2 regions of the Nonomuraea sp. NPDC003560 genome follow, and region 1 is predicted to be linked to the other one. Evidence: riboswitches for the same ligand, from Rfam matches in the RefSeq annotation. Region 1 holds a riboswitch; the other holds the start of a gene.
The links. A riboswitch is a leader RNA that binds a small molecule or an ion and turns the genes downstream of it on or off. The one in region 1 is predicted to bind glycine.
Positions count from the first base shown of each region.

Region 2: another riboswitch for glycine. It lies ahead of gcvP (aminomethyl-transferring glycine dehydrogenase); the one in region 1 lies ahead of gcvT (glycine cleavage system aminomethyltransferase GcvT).

Region 1 is NZ_JBIAOF010000003.1:217,338-224,603, reverse strand. It holds gene ACFYUV_RS11910 (L-serine ammonia-lyase) at 1-480, opposite strand, end outside; gene gcvH (glycine cleavage system protein GcvH) at 540-929, opposite strand; gene gcvT (glycine cleavage system aminomethyltransferase GcvT) at 926-2,011, opposite strand; glycine riboswitch at 2,046-2,145, opposite strand; glycine riboswitch at 2,166-2,263, opposite strand; gene ACFYUV_RS11895 (M28 family peptidase) at 2,525-3,898, opposite strand; gene ACFYUV_RS11890 (M4 family metallopeptidase) at 3,970-6,264, opposite strand; gene ACFYUV_RS11885 (gamma-glutamyl-gamma-aminobutyrate hydrolase family protein) at 6,487-7,176, opposite strand; gene ACFYUV_RS11880 (3-oxoacyl-ACP reductase) at 7,173-7,266, opposite strand, start outside.
Region 2 is NZ_JBIAOF010000009.1:438,756-446,021, reverse strand. It holds gene ACFYUV_RS33345 (sugar phosphate nucleotidyltransferase) at 1-1,827, shown strand, start outside; gene ACFYUV_RS33340 (FHA domain-containing protein) at 2,089-2,601, shown strand; gene ACFYUV_RS33335 (MerR family transcriptional regulator) at 2,625-3,251, shown strand; gene ACFYUV_RS33330 (bifunctional nuclease family protein) at 3,384-3,854, shown strand; gene ACFYUV_RS33325 (MerR family transcriptional regulator) at 4,002-4,622, shown strand; glycine riboswitch at 4,671-4,767, shown strand; gene gcvP (aminomethyl-transferring glycine dehydrogenase) at 4,934-7,266, shown strand, end outside.

The sequences.
Region 1 (7,266 bases):
GCCGGTGGCCTTCTCGTCCACGACGAAGCCGCCGCCGACGGAGAAGTAGACCTTCTCGCGCACGGTCTCGCCCTGCTCGTCGCGGGCGGTGAAGCGCATGCCGTTGGGGTGCTCGGGCAGGGAGATCTTGCGCTCGAAGACGAGGTCCTGGCCCACGACGAAGGGGATCTCGTGCTCGCCGTAGAGCTTGACCGTGCCCGCGGCGCGCATCTCGGCCAGGCGGGCGTCCACGGAGTCGACGTCGACCAGTTCCGGCTTCTCACCGGACAGGCCGAGCAGCACCGCCTTGTCGCTGCCGTGGCCCTTGCCGGTCAGGCCGAGCGAGCCGTACAGGATGACCTCGACGCGGGCCACGCGGGGGAGCAGGCCGTCGTCGTGCAGCCCGCGGGCGAACTTGTGCGCGGCGGCCATCGGGCCGCCCGTGTGGGAGCTGGACGGTCCGATGCCGATCTTGAAGAGGTCGAAGACGCTGATCGCCATTGATGGGCGCCCTTCAGTTCAGGAAGTGCCGGGGCCCGCGGCGGGCCCCGGCGTTGGTGTCAGGACTCGCCTGAGGTGAGCGCCGTGTACTCCTCGGCGGACAGCAGGTCCTCCGCGTCGCCCTCCATGCGGACGCGGAACATCCAGCCGTCGCCGTACGGGTCGCTGTTGGCCAGCGACGGGTCGTCGGCCACGGCCGAGTTCACCTCGACGATCTCGCCGCCGACGGGCGCGTAGATCTCGCTCACCGACTTGGTGGACTCCACCTCGCCGACCGAGTCACCCGCCTCGACGGTCGAACCGACCTCGGGGAGCTGCACGAAGACGACGTCACCAAGAGCCTCGGCGGCGAAGGCCGTGATGCCGACGGTCACGGTGATGCCGTCGTCCACGCCCGACACCCACTCGTGCTCCTTGGTGTAGTTCAGGTCGTCAGGGATGTTGCTCACTTGTTCCTCCTGTAGAAGGGCAGCTCGACCAGGTCCATAGGTTCATGGCTGCCCCGGATGTCCACGGCCAGACCTGTGTCGGCCCCGGCGTCCACGTAGGCCATCGCGATGGGCTTGCCCAGGGTCTGGGAGGGCGCACCGCTGGTGACCTCGCCGACGACGGCGCCGTCGCGGGTGACCGGGTAGCCGTGACGCGGCACCCGGCGGCCCTGGGCGACCAGGCCGACGAGGCGGCGGCGGGGCTGGTCGTCCTTGACCGCCTCCAGTGCCGCCCTGCCGACGAAGTCACCGGGCTTGTCGAATTTCACCACTCTGCCCAGCCCCGCGTCGAACGGGGTCAGGTCGGAGCTCAGCTCGTTGCCGTAGAGCGGCATGCCGGCCTCCAGCCTGAGGGTGTCGCGGCTGGACAGACCGGCGGCGCGCAGCCCGTGCGGCTCGCCCGCGGCCTCCAGGGCGCGCCAGAGCGGCACGGCGTCCTGGTTGGCGACGAACAGCTCGAAGCCGTCCTCGCCGGTGTAGCCGGTACGGGCGATGAGCGCCTGGCGGCCGTCGACCACGCCGGGCAGGCCCGCGTAGTACTTGAGACCGTCGAGGTCGGCGTCGGTGAGCGTGGCCAGGATCTCCTGGGCCTTCGGGCCCTGGATCGCGATGAGGGCGTACTGCTGGGAGCGGTCATCGACCGTCGCGTCATACGACTTAGTACGATTTTTCAGCTCATCCGCGACCTTGTCGGAGTTCGAGGCGTTGGCCACCACCATGAACTCCTCGTCCGCCAGCCGGTAGACGATGAGGTCGTCGAGCACCCCGCCGCGCTCGTCCACGATCATCGTGTACCTGGCCCGGCCGGGCGCGAGCGCCGACAGGTGGCCGACCAGCGCGTAGTCGAGGGCCTCTCCGGCCTGCGGGCCGGTCAGGAAGATCTCGCCCATGTGCGAGAGGTCGAACAGCCCGGCCGCCTCGCGGACGGCTTTGTGCTCCGCGGACTCGCTGCCGTACCGGAGCGGCATGAGCCAGCCGGCGAAGTCAGTCAGCGTGGCGCCTAGGGCCTCGTGGACGTCTCGTAGCGGCGTAGGTCGGGACATTTGTCGCACCTCAGGACAGGATTGGATGCCAGCATCCTCCCCCTCTGTCATGGATGCCTGAGAGCTTCGCCCGAGTTTTACCGGACTTTCACCTTCGGCGAGGCCCCGAGGGCCTGCTTTCCAGAGGTCACCTCCCCGTAAGAACGCCTTACAGGGCTGCCGCGCGGTCCTTTGCCTTGAGAGGTTCGCGGGGAGGGCTTGCTCCTTCAGGGACCCTGACCGGCTGTCAGGGTGCTCTCCCGCACGGTTTCGCCGGTGATGTCCGTCAGCCTAGTGCCGTCATGGGGGTGTTGTCGCGCTTCGCCCTCCACCATCCGCGGCATCCTCGACATCCCGCACGCAGCGAAAAGCGGCCGCGGCCCCGGAGAGGCGGGGTCGCGGCCGCGTTGGTGGCCGCGCGCGAGCCGGTCATGGCAGGTCAGCTCGCACGCGGCAGCTCGGGGCGGGCCGGCGGTGACCGGCCCGCGGGGATCAGGCCCTACAGATCACAGGCCCGGAGATCAGGCCCGACGGTCAGGCCCGCGCCCAGAGGGCGGGCACGTTCGGCGGCTCCCAGCCCGGCAGGCTGGTGTGCGCCTGGAGGCAGCGGTAGCTGACCCCCTGGTAGGTGACGACGTCCCCGGCCGTGTACGACTTGTAAGCCGTCCACGTGGTGCCCTGGCCGTCCCCTCCGACGGTCAGGGTGAAGGACGCGGAGTGGTCCGCCGTCGCCCCGTCGCCGTTGATCCCTATGGTGTACGTCCCCGCCGCGACGCCGCCGGTGGTGGCGATCGTGACGGTGGACGACTGGCCCGCCTGAACGGTGGACGGGCTGAAGGAGACGGTGACCCCGCTCGGCACGTTCCCGGCGGAGAGCGCGACGCTCTGCGCCTGGCCGGACGTGACCTGGGTACTGACCGCCGCGGTAGCCGACTGACCGGCCTGGACCGATGCCGACGACGGGGTCACCGAGATCGAGTAGTCGTTCTCCGTGGGCGTGCCGGTGCCCACGGCGAGCTTCCATATGGCGTAAGCGATGGCGTCGGAGTTGCGGTCGAGCGCCGTGGTGTTGATGGCGCTCGGGTAGCTGTCGCACGCGCTGTGGTAGCAGCGGTCGAACGCCTGCCCGGCCGAGCCGCCCCACTTGGCGGCCTGGGCCGAGCTCTTGACCGCCCCGGCCCCCGTGGCCAGGCCGCCGACCCGGACGCCCGCGCTCTTGAACGAGGCGTGGTCGCTGCGGCCGTCGCCCTCCCTGTCACCCTCGGTCTGCAGGCCGATGGTGGCGAAGTAGTCGTTGAAGGTGCGCTGGATCGCCGCGTCGTCGTCGTAGACGAAGTAACCGGCGTTGGTCGAGGCGATCATGTCGAAGTTCAGGTACACCTCGACGCCGCTCGCGCCGCCGTTCTGCACGTAGTACCTGGACCCGACCATGCCCGCCTCTTCGGCGCCCCACCAGCCGAACCGCACGTGCTTGGTGAGGGTGGGCTTGCGGGCGGCCAGGGTGAGGGCGTTCTCCAGGAGCGCGGCCGAGCCGGAACCGTTGTCGTTGATCCCGGGGCCGGCCGCGACGCTGTCGAGGTGGGCGCCGAGCATCACGGTCTGGTTGGCCGGGCCGCCCGGCCAGTCGGCGATCAGGTTGCTGCCGCCGCTGAAGTTCTGCACGCGGGTGGTGAAGCCGGCCGCGTCCAGCTTGCCCTTGATGTAGTTCATCGAGGCGGTGAAGCCCGGCCTGCCCGAGGCGCGGTTGCCGCCGTTGCTCGTGGCGATGGACTGCAACTGGCTCAGATGCGCCGTCACGTTCGCGACGGGGATGTCGGGCGCGGGGTCGGCGGCGGCGCCGACCGGTCCGGCCGGCGTGGTGAGGGTCAGGGCCAACGCGGCGGTGGCCGCGGCGCCCAGCCTGAGCATGGCGTTCACGATCTGTGGCTCCTCAAGGGGGTTGGGCGGCCACCCCGGCGTGGCCGCCCAGGTCGTGCGACTTAGACCGGCTGCCAGAGGGCAGGGGTGTTGGGCGGCTCCCAGCCCGGCAGGCTGGTGTGCGCCTGGAGGCAGCGGTAGCTGGTGCCCTGGTAGGTGACGGTCTGTCCGGCCGTGTAGGCCGTGTACGTCTGCCACGTGGTGCCCTGGCCGCCGCCCACCGTCAGGCTGAAGGAGGCCGAGTGGTCGGCGCTCGCGCCGTCGGCGTTCAGGCTGATCGTGTACGTGCTGGGCGTCACGCCGCTCGTGGTCGCGAACGTCACCGTGGACGACTGCCCCGCGGTGATCGTGGACGGGCTGAAGCTGACCGTCACGCCCGCGGGCACGTTGCTCGCCGCCAGGGCGATGCTCTGCGCCTGACCGGCGGTGACCTGCGTGCTGACCGTGGCGGTGGCCGACTGGCCGGCCTGCACCGAGGCCGACGACGGGGTCACGCCGAAGGAGTAGTCGTTCGGCGAGCTCTGCCCGATCTGCAGGTTGTAGGTCGCCTGGCGGTCCACGTCGGCGCCGTCGGCCGTGATGGCGATCGAGTGGCTGCCCTGCGGGCTGCTCGCCGAGGTGGTGATCGTCAGCGTCGAGCTCTGCCCCGCGGTGATGGTGGCCGGGCTGAACGAGGCGGTCACGCCGGCCGGCAGGGTGCCGGTCCGCAGGGTGATCGACTGCGCCGAGCCGCCGGTCACGGTGGTGCTCACCGTGGTCGTGGTGCTCTGGCCGGGGGTGACGCTGCCGGAGGCGGGGTTCAGGTTGACCGAGAAGTCGTTGCTGCCCTGGGTGCAGGTCGGCTCGCCGGACTGGGCCCGTACGCTGACGCCGTCCCAGGCGTTCTTGACCACGTTGAACTCGGTGCAGCTGCCCGGGTACAGGGTCTTGGCGGCCTGGAGGGTGGCGACCCTGGCCTTGGCGTGCGTCCACGGCTGGGTCTTCGTGTTCAGCGCGGACATGAACACCTCACCGGCCTTGCGGATGCCGATGCCGGTGATCGCGGCGCCGTTGTCGCAGCGGGTGCTGGCGGGCTTGCCCGAGGGGTTGGTGCCCTCGGCCACCAGGTAGAACCAGTGGTTCTGCGGGCCGGCCGCCGCGTGCACCTCGGTGTTCGGGATGGAGGCGCTGTAGCAGTTCGGGTGGTTGAGGGCCGACGGGTTGTACATGTTGCGGATCGGCCCGGACCCGGAGAGGTTGACCTCCTCGCCGACCAGGTAGTCCGGCGGGTCGTTCGGGTTGTTGGCGTACGCCTCGGTGAGCGCGCCGAAGATGTCGCCGGTGGACTCGTTCATGCCGCCGGTCTCGTTGCCGCTGCCCGAGCCGCCGCTGGTGAACTGGAAGATGCCGTGGCCGAACTCGTGGCCGACCACGTCCATCGACGTGAGCTGCTGGGAGTTGGCGGAGTTGTGGCCGAAGGAGCCGTACTGGCCGTTCCAGTAGGCGTTGACGTCGGCCAGGCCGACGCGGGCCGGGTAGCCGCCGCCCTGGCCGTTGATGCCGTTGCGGCCGAGCCAGGCGCTCAGCATGTCCCATTCCCGCTGCGCGGCGTAGAGCGCGTCGACGCAGGCGGTCTCCAGGTTCGTGCCCGAGCCGTTGCCCCAGGTGTCGGTGGTCTTCGTGTACGGCGAGCCGTTCTGGCCGCCGCACGCGACGCCGCTCCTGCGGGGGTCGCGCATCGTGTACGAGGGGCTGGTGTCGATGGTGACGGTGCCGACGTAGTAGCTGTTGCCGGTGCCGTCGCGCACCTCGTCCCAGTCGTCGATGACCTTGCCGGTCAGGGCGTCCACGTAGACGTGGAGCTTGGTCTCGTGACCGGCGGCGGTGGCGCCGGTGACGAGGACCTCCCAGGCAAGTCGCGGGGTCGTCGTGGTGGCGTGCACGGACAGCACGGGCGTGGCGACGGTCTCGACCCTGGCCACCTTGGCCCTGGCCGTCACGGCGGCCTGGGCCGCGGTGACCTTCGCCTTCGTGCCGATCCCGATCTTCGTGCGCTGCCCGGTGGCGACCGTGTCGACCACCGCGCCGGAGGCGTCCGTGGCGACGACCACGTCGCCGCCGTAGACGGGCAGGCCCGCGTGCTTGCGGGCGTAGGTCAGGTACTGCAGGCCGCGGACGCCTTCGACGGTCGACGTCAGCGTGAACGTGTCCTGCTCGGATGCCAGCAATGCCGCCGAGTCGGCCAGGATCGCGTTGTGTGCGGTGGCGATCGCGTTCCTGCGCTCGTCGGGGCTGGGAGGATCGGCCACCTGCGACGCTTGGGCTGTGGCGCTCGTGGCGCCCACCAGCGAGCTGGTGGTCAGGGCTAGCGCGAGCATTGCGGCAGCCCCCAACCTGAGTTTGGGGTTCACTCTCTGGCTCCTCAGGGGGGTGTGGAGTGGAAGAGCCCCGGCCGGCTGGGGATGAACACAGGGTGACACCGGGATGGCGCGACCCGGTACCCAACAAGTTCGCTATAACGTGGTGGTATGGCCCCCTGAGCTGGGATTTCGCGCGATTTGAGGGCGCAGAAAAGGTAAAGAAGCTTTCCAGTAACGGTCTCAGCAGGCCGCCGTGAACGCCTCGAAGAGCGCCGGTCCCTCGCCCGCCTCCGGGTGCCACTGGACCGCCACCGCGAACCCGCCGGAGTCGAGCTCCACCGCCTCGATCGTCCCGTCGTCGGCCGTGGCGGTGACCGTGAGGCCCCGGCCGAGCCGGTCGATGGCCTGGTGGTGGTAGTGCGGGACCGCCACCGGGTCCGTGCCGAGCACCTTCGCCAGGCGGCTGCCGGGGACGGGCGTGACCGGCAGGTGGCCGAACTCGCCGGGCGCGGGGGAGTGGCCGGTGTGCCCGGTCACGTCGGGCAGGTGCTGGTGCAGGGTGCCGCCGAGCAGCACGTTGAGCACCTGCAGGCCGCGGCAGATGCCCAGGAACGGCAGCCCGGCCTCCAGGGCCGCCGCCAGGAGGGCGAACTCGGCCTCGTCCCGGAACTCCCGGACGTAGCCGGTGCGCTCGTGCGCCGCCCGGCCGTACCTGGCCGGGGCGACGTCGCCGCCGCCGGCCAGGACGAGACCGTCGAGCCGCCCCACGACCTGGGCGGGATCGCCGGCCGGCGGCAGCAGCACGGGCTGCCCGCCGGCCTGGACGATCTTCTCGACGTACATGTACGGCAGCAGCGCGACGGGCAGGTCCCACACGGTGAACCGGGCGGGCTCGACGTACGTCGTGACGCCGATGACCGGACGGGTCACAGCGGCGTCACGTACGCGCCGGAGATGCCGCCGTCCACCAGGAACTCGGCCCCCGTGATGAAGGAGGCGTCGTCGCTGGCCAGGAACGCC
Region 2 (7,266 bases), on a different contig from region 1:
AAGGCCCAGGCCGACGCGCTGTCCGGCCGGGTCCGCCTCGACATCGGCGGCTTCGAGCTCTCCCCGGGCGTCTGGGTGGCCGACTCGGCCACGGTCGACCCCGACGCCGTCCTGAAGGGCCCGCTGCTGATCGGCGACTACGCCAAGGTGGAGGCGGGCGCCGAACTGCGCGAGTACACCGTGCTCGGCAACAACGCGGTCGTGCGCGAGGGCGCCTTCCTGCACCGCGCGGTCGTCCACGACAACGTCTACGTCGGTCCCGGCGCCCACCTGCGCGGCTGCGTCATCGGCAAGAGCACCGACGTCATGGGCGGCGCCCGCGTCGAGGAAAACGCCGTCATCGGCGACGAGTGCGTCATCGAGGCCGAGGCGTACGTCTCCAGCGGCGTCAAGGTCTACCCGTTCAAGACCATCGAGGCCGGCGCGGTCGTCAACACCAGCGTCATCTGGGAGTCGCGCGGCCAGCGCAACCTGTTCGGCCCGCGCGGGGTCAGCGGCCTGGTCAACGTCGAGATCACCGCCGAGCTGTGCGTCCGGCTGGCCGGCGCGTACGCCACCACCCTGCGCAAGGGCGCCTACGTCGTCACCTCCCGCGACTGCTCCCTGGCCGCCAGGGCGCTCAAGCGGGCCGTCATCGGCGCCCTGACCGCCGCCGCGATCAACGTCCTGGACCTGGAGGCCGCGCCGCTGCCCGTGGCCCGCTTCCACACCGCCCGCGAGTCGGCCGCCGGCGGCATCGCCCTGCGCACCACGCCCGGCGACCCGCAGAGCGTCGACATCGTCATCATGGACGACCGCGGCGCCGACCTGCCCCCGGCCGCCCAGCGCAAGCTGGAGCGGGTCTTCTCCCGCCAGGAGTACCGGCGGGCCTTCCCCGGCGAGATCGCCGAGCTGCACTACCCGGCCAGGGCCGTCGAGGGCTACACGCACGAGCTGATGCGGGCCATCGGCGTCACCGGCGTCAAGGACATGAAGGTCGTGGTGGACTGCGCCGGCGGCACCTCGTCCCTGGTGATGCCCACGCTGCTCAGCCGCGCCGGCGTCGAGGTGCTCACCGTCAACGCCCGGCTGGACGACGTCTCGCCCACCGAGACGCTGGCCGAGCGCCGCCGCGACCTGCAACGCCTGTCGGAGCTGGTCAGCTCCTCGCGGGCGGCCTTCGGCGTGCGCTTCGACCCGGTCGGCGAACGCATCGCCCTGGTGGACGAGACCGGCCAGCTCATCAGCGAGGAACGCGCCCTGCTGGTCGTGCTGGACCTGGTGGCGGCCGAGCGCCGGGGCGGCCGGGTGGCCCTGCCGGTCACCACCACGCGGGTCGCCGAGCAGGTCTGCCGCTTCCACGGCGTGCAGGTGCAGTGGACCTCGACCGCGCTCGACGCCCTGACCTCCGCCGCCCAGGGCCCCGACATGATCTTCGCGGCCGACGGGCGCGGCGGGTTCGTCGTGCCGGAGTTCAGCCCGGCCATCGACGGCCTGGCCGCGTTCATGCGCCTGCTGGGGCTGGTGGCCCGCACTCGGCTGTCGCTCAGCCAGATCGACGCCAGGATCCCCGAGGTCAAGCTGCTGCGGCGGAGCGTCCCGACCCAGTGGGCGGCCAAGGGCGCGGTGATGCGCTCGGTCATCGAGGCCGCCGAGGCCGAGCCCGACGGCTGGCGCGTGGACACCACCGACGGCGTGCGGGTCGCCCGCGACGACGGGTCGTGGGTGCTGATCCTGCCCGCCGCCGCCGAGCCGGTCACCGACCTGTGGGCCGAGGCCCCCGACATGGACGGCGCGCAGGCACTGCTCGAACGGTGGGCCCGCGTGGTCGAGCAGGCGGCCGTCTGATCACGTAGAGTAGCGGAAAAGCCTTCGCCCGAGATGTGCGCGCGGAGTGCCGCAAGATCGTAATGTAGAAACGCGCGGCGGCATGGACCACGGGGTGGGGGCGGCGGTAACTTTGTCAGCGTCCGAACCGCAGTCCAGCGCCCCGCCTTGACCTTTGCCGCTGATCAGCGTAAGTTGCGGCATTCGCAAACTTGAAGAGCGAAGGCAGGCGCGTCCCCAGCACCGTCGCCGCGTCTTCGCGGTAGGAGGCCGAGCCGATCGATGCCGAGCGTCTACTGCACGCAGTGCGGGCACGCCAACCCCGAGGATGCCCGTTTCTGTTCCCGCTGTGGGTCACCGCTGACCAGACCCGAGGTCTCCGGGGACACCACGTCGACGATCTCGGTCGCGGGAATCGAGGCGTACGAGGCTGAGACAGGCGACATGCTCCTGGCCGAACGGGCGCTGGTCGAACAGCTCCCGCCCGGCACGGCGTTGCTCACGGTCACCAGGGGGCCCAACCAGGGCAGCCGGTTCCGGCTGGACAAGGATCTCACCACGACCGGGCGCCACCCGGAGAGCGACATCTTCCTCGACGACATCACCGTCTCCCGTCGCCACGTCGAGTTCTACCGCCACCGCGGCGGCCAGTTCTCCGTACGGGACGTGGGCAGCCTCAACGGCACCTACGTCAACCGGGAGCGCATCGAGGAGGTTCCCCTGCACTCCGGAGACGAGGTGCAGATCGGCAAGTTCCGCCTCGTCTTCCTGATGAGGGTCAACGCCGGCGCATGAGCTCACAGGCGGCACGCTCGCACATGAGCATCGGGGAGGTGCTCGCCCTGCTGCAGGGCGAGTTCCCCGACGTCACCGTGTCCAAGATCCGCTTCTTGGAGGGTGAGGGGCTGATCGAGCCCGAGCGCAGCCCCTCGGGCTACCGCAAGTTCACCCATCTCCACGTCGAGCAGTTGCGTTTCATCCTGACCGAGCAGCGCGACCACTACCTGCCGCTGCGGGTGATCAAGGACAAGATGGCCGAGAGCTTCGGCCGTCCGCGCGCGGTGCAGCAGACGCAGGAGATCCGCTACGACCGGGCCCAGTTGCTGGAGGCGGCCGGCATCGACGAGGAGACCCTCGCCGAGCTGGAGGACTACGGCCTGCTGGCCCCCGTGGCCAGGCGCTACGACGAGGAGGCGCTGAAGATCGCGCGCAGCGTCGGCGCCCTGGCCCGCTTCGGCCTGCACGCCCGCCACCTGCGCGCGGTCAAGGCCGCCGCCGAGCGGGAGTGCGGGCTGGTCGAGCAGACCGTCGCGCCCATACTCAAGCGGCGCGCGCCCGGCGCCATCGGCGAGGCCGACGAGGCCGCCAGGGAGTTGTCCACGCTCCTGCTCGACCTGCACGCCTCCCTGGTGCGCCTCGGCGTCAGGTCTGTCCTGGGCCGCTGAGGGCACAGAGCTGGAAGGCCGGGGCACATTCCAGGCCTGCCGGGTGTTACGTTGAAATGCATAAGCGTGTAGCAGAAACGACCCAGTCAACAGCTGTGCCGGGCGACCGGCCGGCCGAATACGGAGCAGCCCGTGTTGCAGATGGAGGTCGTGGGCGTTCGAGTTGAGATGCCCACAAATCAGCCGATCGTCTTGCTCAAGGAGGCACACGGGGAACGGTTCCTTCCGATCTGGATCGGCATGACCGAGGCGACCGCGATCGCCCTGGCGCAGGCCGAGGAGCCGCCGCCCCGGCCGCTCACCCACGACCTGTTCAGGGACGTGCTGAGCGCGCTCGGCGTCGGGCTGCGCGCGGTCAACATCGTGGCCCTGCGTGACGGCATCTTCTTCGCCGACCTGGTGTTCTCCAACGGCGTGGAGGTCAGCGCCCGCCCCTCCGACTCGATCGCCCTGGCGCTGCGCACCGGCGCGCGCATCTTCGCCAGCGAAGAGGTGGTCCAGGAGGCCGGCGTGATCATCCCTGACGACCAGGAGGACGAGGTGGAGAAGTTCAGGGAGTTCCTTGACACGATCACTCCCGAGGACTTCGGCAGGGCGGGGTAGGTATTTCAGTGCATTTACGCTTCACGACGCGCCGAGCCGGATCGTTGACTGAGCATGGTCACGGTCCTACGGTGCAAGTGAAACCCGTGGTCGCCCTTTACGAACCCCCAGATCAGGCCATGGGATGAGAGAAAGCCGGAGGTCCGCGTGGCGGTCAGCAGCGGCGAGGGAAAGACGGCCGGCCAGGAAGATCCGGTGCGGCGCGAGAGCGCGCGGCAGCGTGCCGGAGAGCAGGGACTGCTCTTCGACGAGCAGCCCGCGACGGTGCCCGACGACATCGGATACCGCGGGCCCACAGCCTGCTCGGCAGCCGGCATCACCTACAGGCAGCTCGACTACTGGGCGCGCACGGGCCTGGTCGAGCCCACGATAAGAGCCGCGCACGGCTCGGGCTCGCAGCGGCTCTACAGCTTCCGCGACATCCTGGTGCTCAAGGTCGTCAAGCGGCTGCTCGACACCGGGGTGTCGTTGCAGCAGATCCGCACCGCGGTGCAGCATCTGCGTGACCGCGGGGTCGCCGACCTCGCGCAGATCACGCTCATGAGTGACGGTGTCAGCGTCTACGAGTGCACCTCGGCCGACGAGGTGATCGATCTCCTCCAGGGCGGCCAGGGCGTGTTCGGCATCGCGCTCGGCCGGGTCTGGCGAGAGGTCGAGGGCTCCCTCGCGGAGCTGCCGGGGGAACGGGCGGCGGTCGAGGACACCGTCCCGGCCGACCATCCCGCTGACGAGCTCGCCAAGCGGCGTCGCGCACGCCGCACGGGGTGAGCTGAACCGCTGAACACACCGTAGTAATCTAGGACAGAGTAAGGCTGATGACCCCGTGCGGGAGAGTCCCTGGGCTACGGTCCTGGGGCGCCGAAGGAGCAACCCTCCCCGGAATCTCTCAGGCATCCCGTACCGCTCGGGTGAGGCAACTCTGGAAAGCAGGTGCGCCCGCCAGGCGCACCTCACCGACGGTGCAAGCCCCACGGTGGGGTGAAGCTCTCAGGTCGCGATGACGTCGCGATGACAGAGGGGGAGATCCGGCACTCGCCCGCGCCCTGGCGCCGGTCTCCAAGCCTCGGGAGGCAACCTCCATGACCGACCTGTCCGCTCCGCCGTTCTCGTCCAGGCACATCGGCCCATCGGAGTCCGAGCAGCAGCGCATGCTCGAGGCCGTGGGCTTCGAGTCCGTCGGCGATCTGGTGGCCGTGGCCGTGCCCGAGGCCATCAGGGTCAAGGACCGGCTCAAGCTGCCGGCCGCCGCGAGCGAGACCGAGGCCATCGCCGAGCTGCGCGAGCTGGCCTCCCGCAACCGGGTGCTGACCTCCATGATCGGCCTGGGCTACTACGACACCGTCACGCCCGCCGTCATCCGGCGCAACCTGCTGGAGAATCCGGGCTGGTACACCGCCTACACGCCGTACCAGCCGGAGATCTCGCAGGGCCGCCTGGAGGCGCTGCTGAACTTCCAGACGGTCGTCTCCGACCTGACCGGCCTCGACGTCGCCGGCGCCTCCCTGCTGGACGAGGCCACCGCCGCGGCCGAGGCCATGACGCTGGCCCGCCGGGCCGGCAAGTCCAAGAGCGACGTGTTCGTGGTCGACGCCGACACGCTGCCCCAGACCAAGGCCGTGCTGGCCACCCGCGCCGAGCCGCTCGGCATCACGCTGGTCGAGCACGACCTCGACGGCGAGCTGCCCGAGTGCTTCGGCGTGCTCGTCCAGTACCCGGGAGCCTCGGGCCGGCTGCGCGACTTCCGCGACGTGGCCGCCAGGGCGCACGAGGCCGGCGCGCTCGTCGTGGCCGCCGCCGACCTGCTGGCCCTCACGCTGGTGGCCGCCCCCGGCGAGCTGGGCGCCGACATCGCCGTCGGCTCCTCCCAGCGCTTCGGCGTCTCCTTCGGGTTCGGCGGGCCGCACGCGGCCTACATGTCCGTACGCGAGGGCCTGCAGCGGCAGATGCCCGGCCGTCTGGTCGGCGTGTCGGTCGATGTCGACGGCGACCCCGCCTACCGGCTGGCCCTGCAGACCCGCGAGCAGCACATCCGCCGGGAGAAGGCCACCAGCAACATCTGCACCGCCCAGGTGCTGCTGGCCGTGATCGCCGGCATGTACGCCGTCTACCACGGCCCCGAGGGCCTGCGCCGGATCGCGCACCGCGTGCACCGGCACGCCGTCGCGCTGGCCGGCGGGCTGCGCGAGGCCGGCCTGGAGGTCGTGCACGGCGAGTTCTTCGACACCGTGCTCGTCCGCGTGCCCGGCAGGGCCGCCGAGGTGGTGGCCGCCGCCGCCGAGCGGGGCGTCAACCTGTGGCAGACCGGCGACGACCACGTCTCGATCGCCTGCGACGAGAAGACCGGCGCCGCCGAGCTGGTCAAGGTGTGGGCCGCCTTCGGCGTCGAGCGCGAGGAGGTGGCGCTGGAGGCCGACGCGCTGCCGGCCGAGCTGCTGCGCGAGTCGGACTACCTGACCCACCCGGTCTTCCACAGCCACCGCTCCGAGACCGCGATGCTGCGCTACCTGCGCAGGCTCCAGGACAAGGACATCGCGCTCGACCGTTCGATGATCCCGCTCGGCTCGTGCACGATGAAGCTGAACGCGACCACCGAGATGGAGCCGATCACCTGGCCGGAGTTCGCCGGCGTGCACCCGTACGCGCCGGAGGCCCAGACCGAGGGCTACCGGGAGCTCATCGGCACGCTGGAGGGCTGGCTGGCCGAGGTGACCGGCTACGACGCGGTCTCCATCCAGCCGAACGCCGGCTCCCAGGGCGAGTTCGCCGGCCTGCTGGCCATCCGCGCCTACCACCAGGCCAACGGCGACACCGAGCGGGACGTGTGCCTGATCCCGTCGTCGGCCCACGGCACGAACGCGGCCAGCGCCGTCATGGCGGGCATGCGGGTCGTGGTCGTGGCCTGCGACAGCGACGGCAACATCGACCTGGCCGACCTCGACGCCAAGATCGCCAAGCACCGCGACAAGCTTGCCGCGATCATGGTGACGTACCCGTCCACGCACGGCGTGTACGAGGAGTCGATCACCGAGGTCTGCGCCAAGGTGCACGAGGCCGGCGGCCAGGTCTACGTCGACGGCGCCAATCTCAACGCCCTGGTGGGCCTGGCCAAGCCGGGCGAGTTCGGGGCCGACGTGTCCCACCTCAACCTGCACAAGACGTTCTGCATCCCGCACGGCGGCGGCGGCCCCGGCGTCGGCCCGGTCGCGGTCCGCGGCCACCTGGCGGCCTACCTGCCCGGCCACCCGCTGCGCGACGGCGGCCCGGTCGGCCCGGTCTCGGCCGCCCCGTACGGCTCGGCGGGCATCCTGCCGATCTCGTGGGCGTACGTGCGGATGATGGGCTCCGAGGGCCTCACGGCGGCCACCGAGCAGGCCATCCTGTCGGCCAACTACCTGGCCCGGCGGCTGGCCCC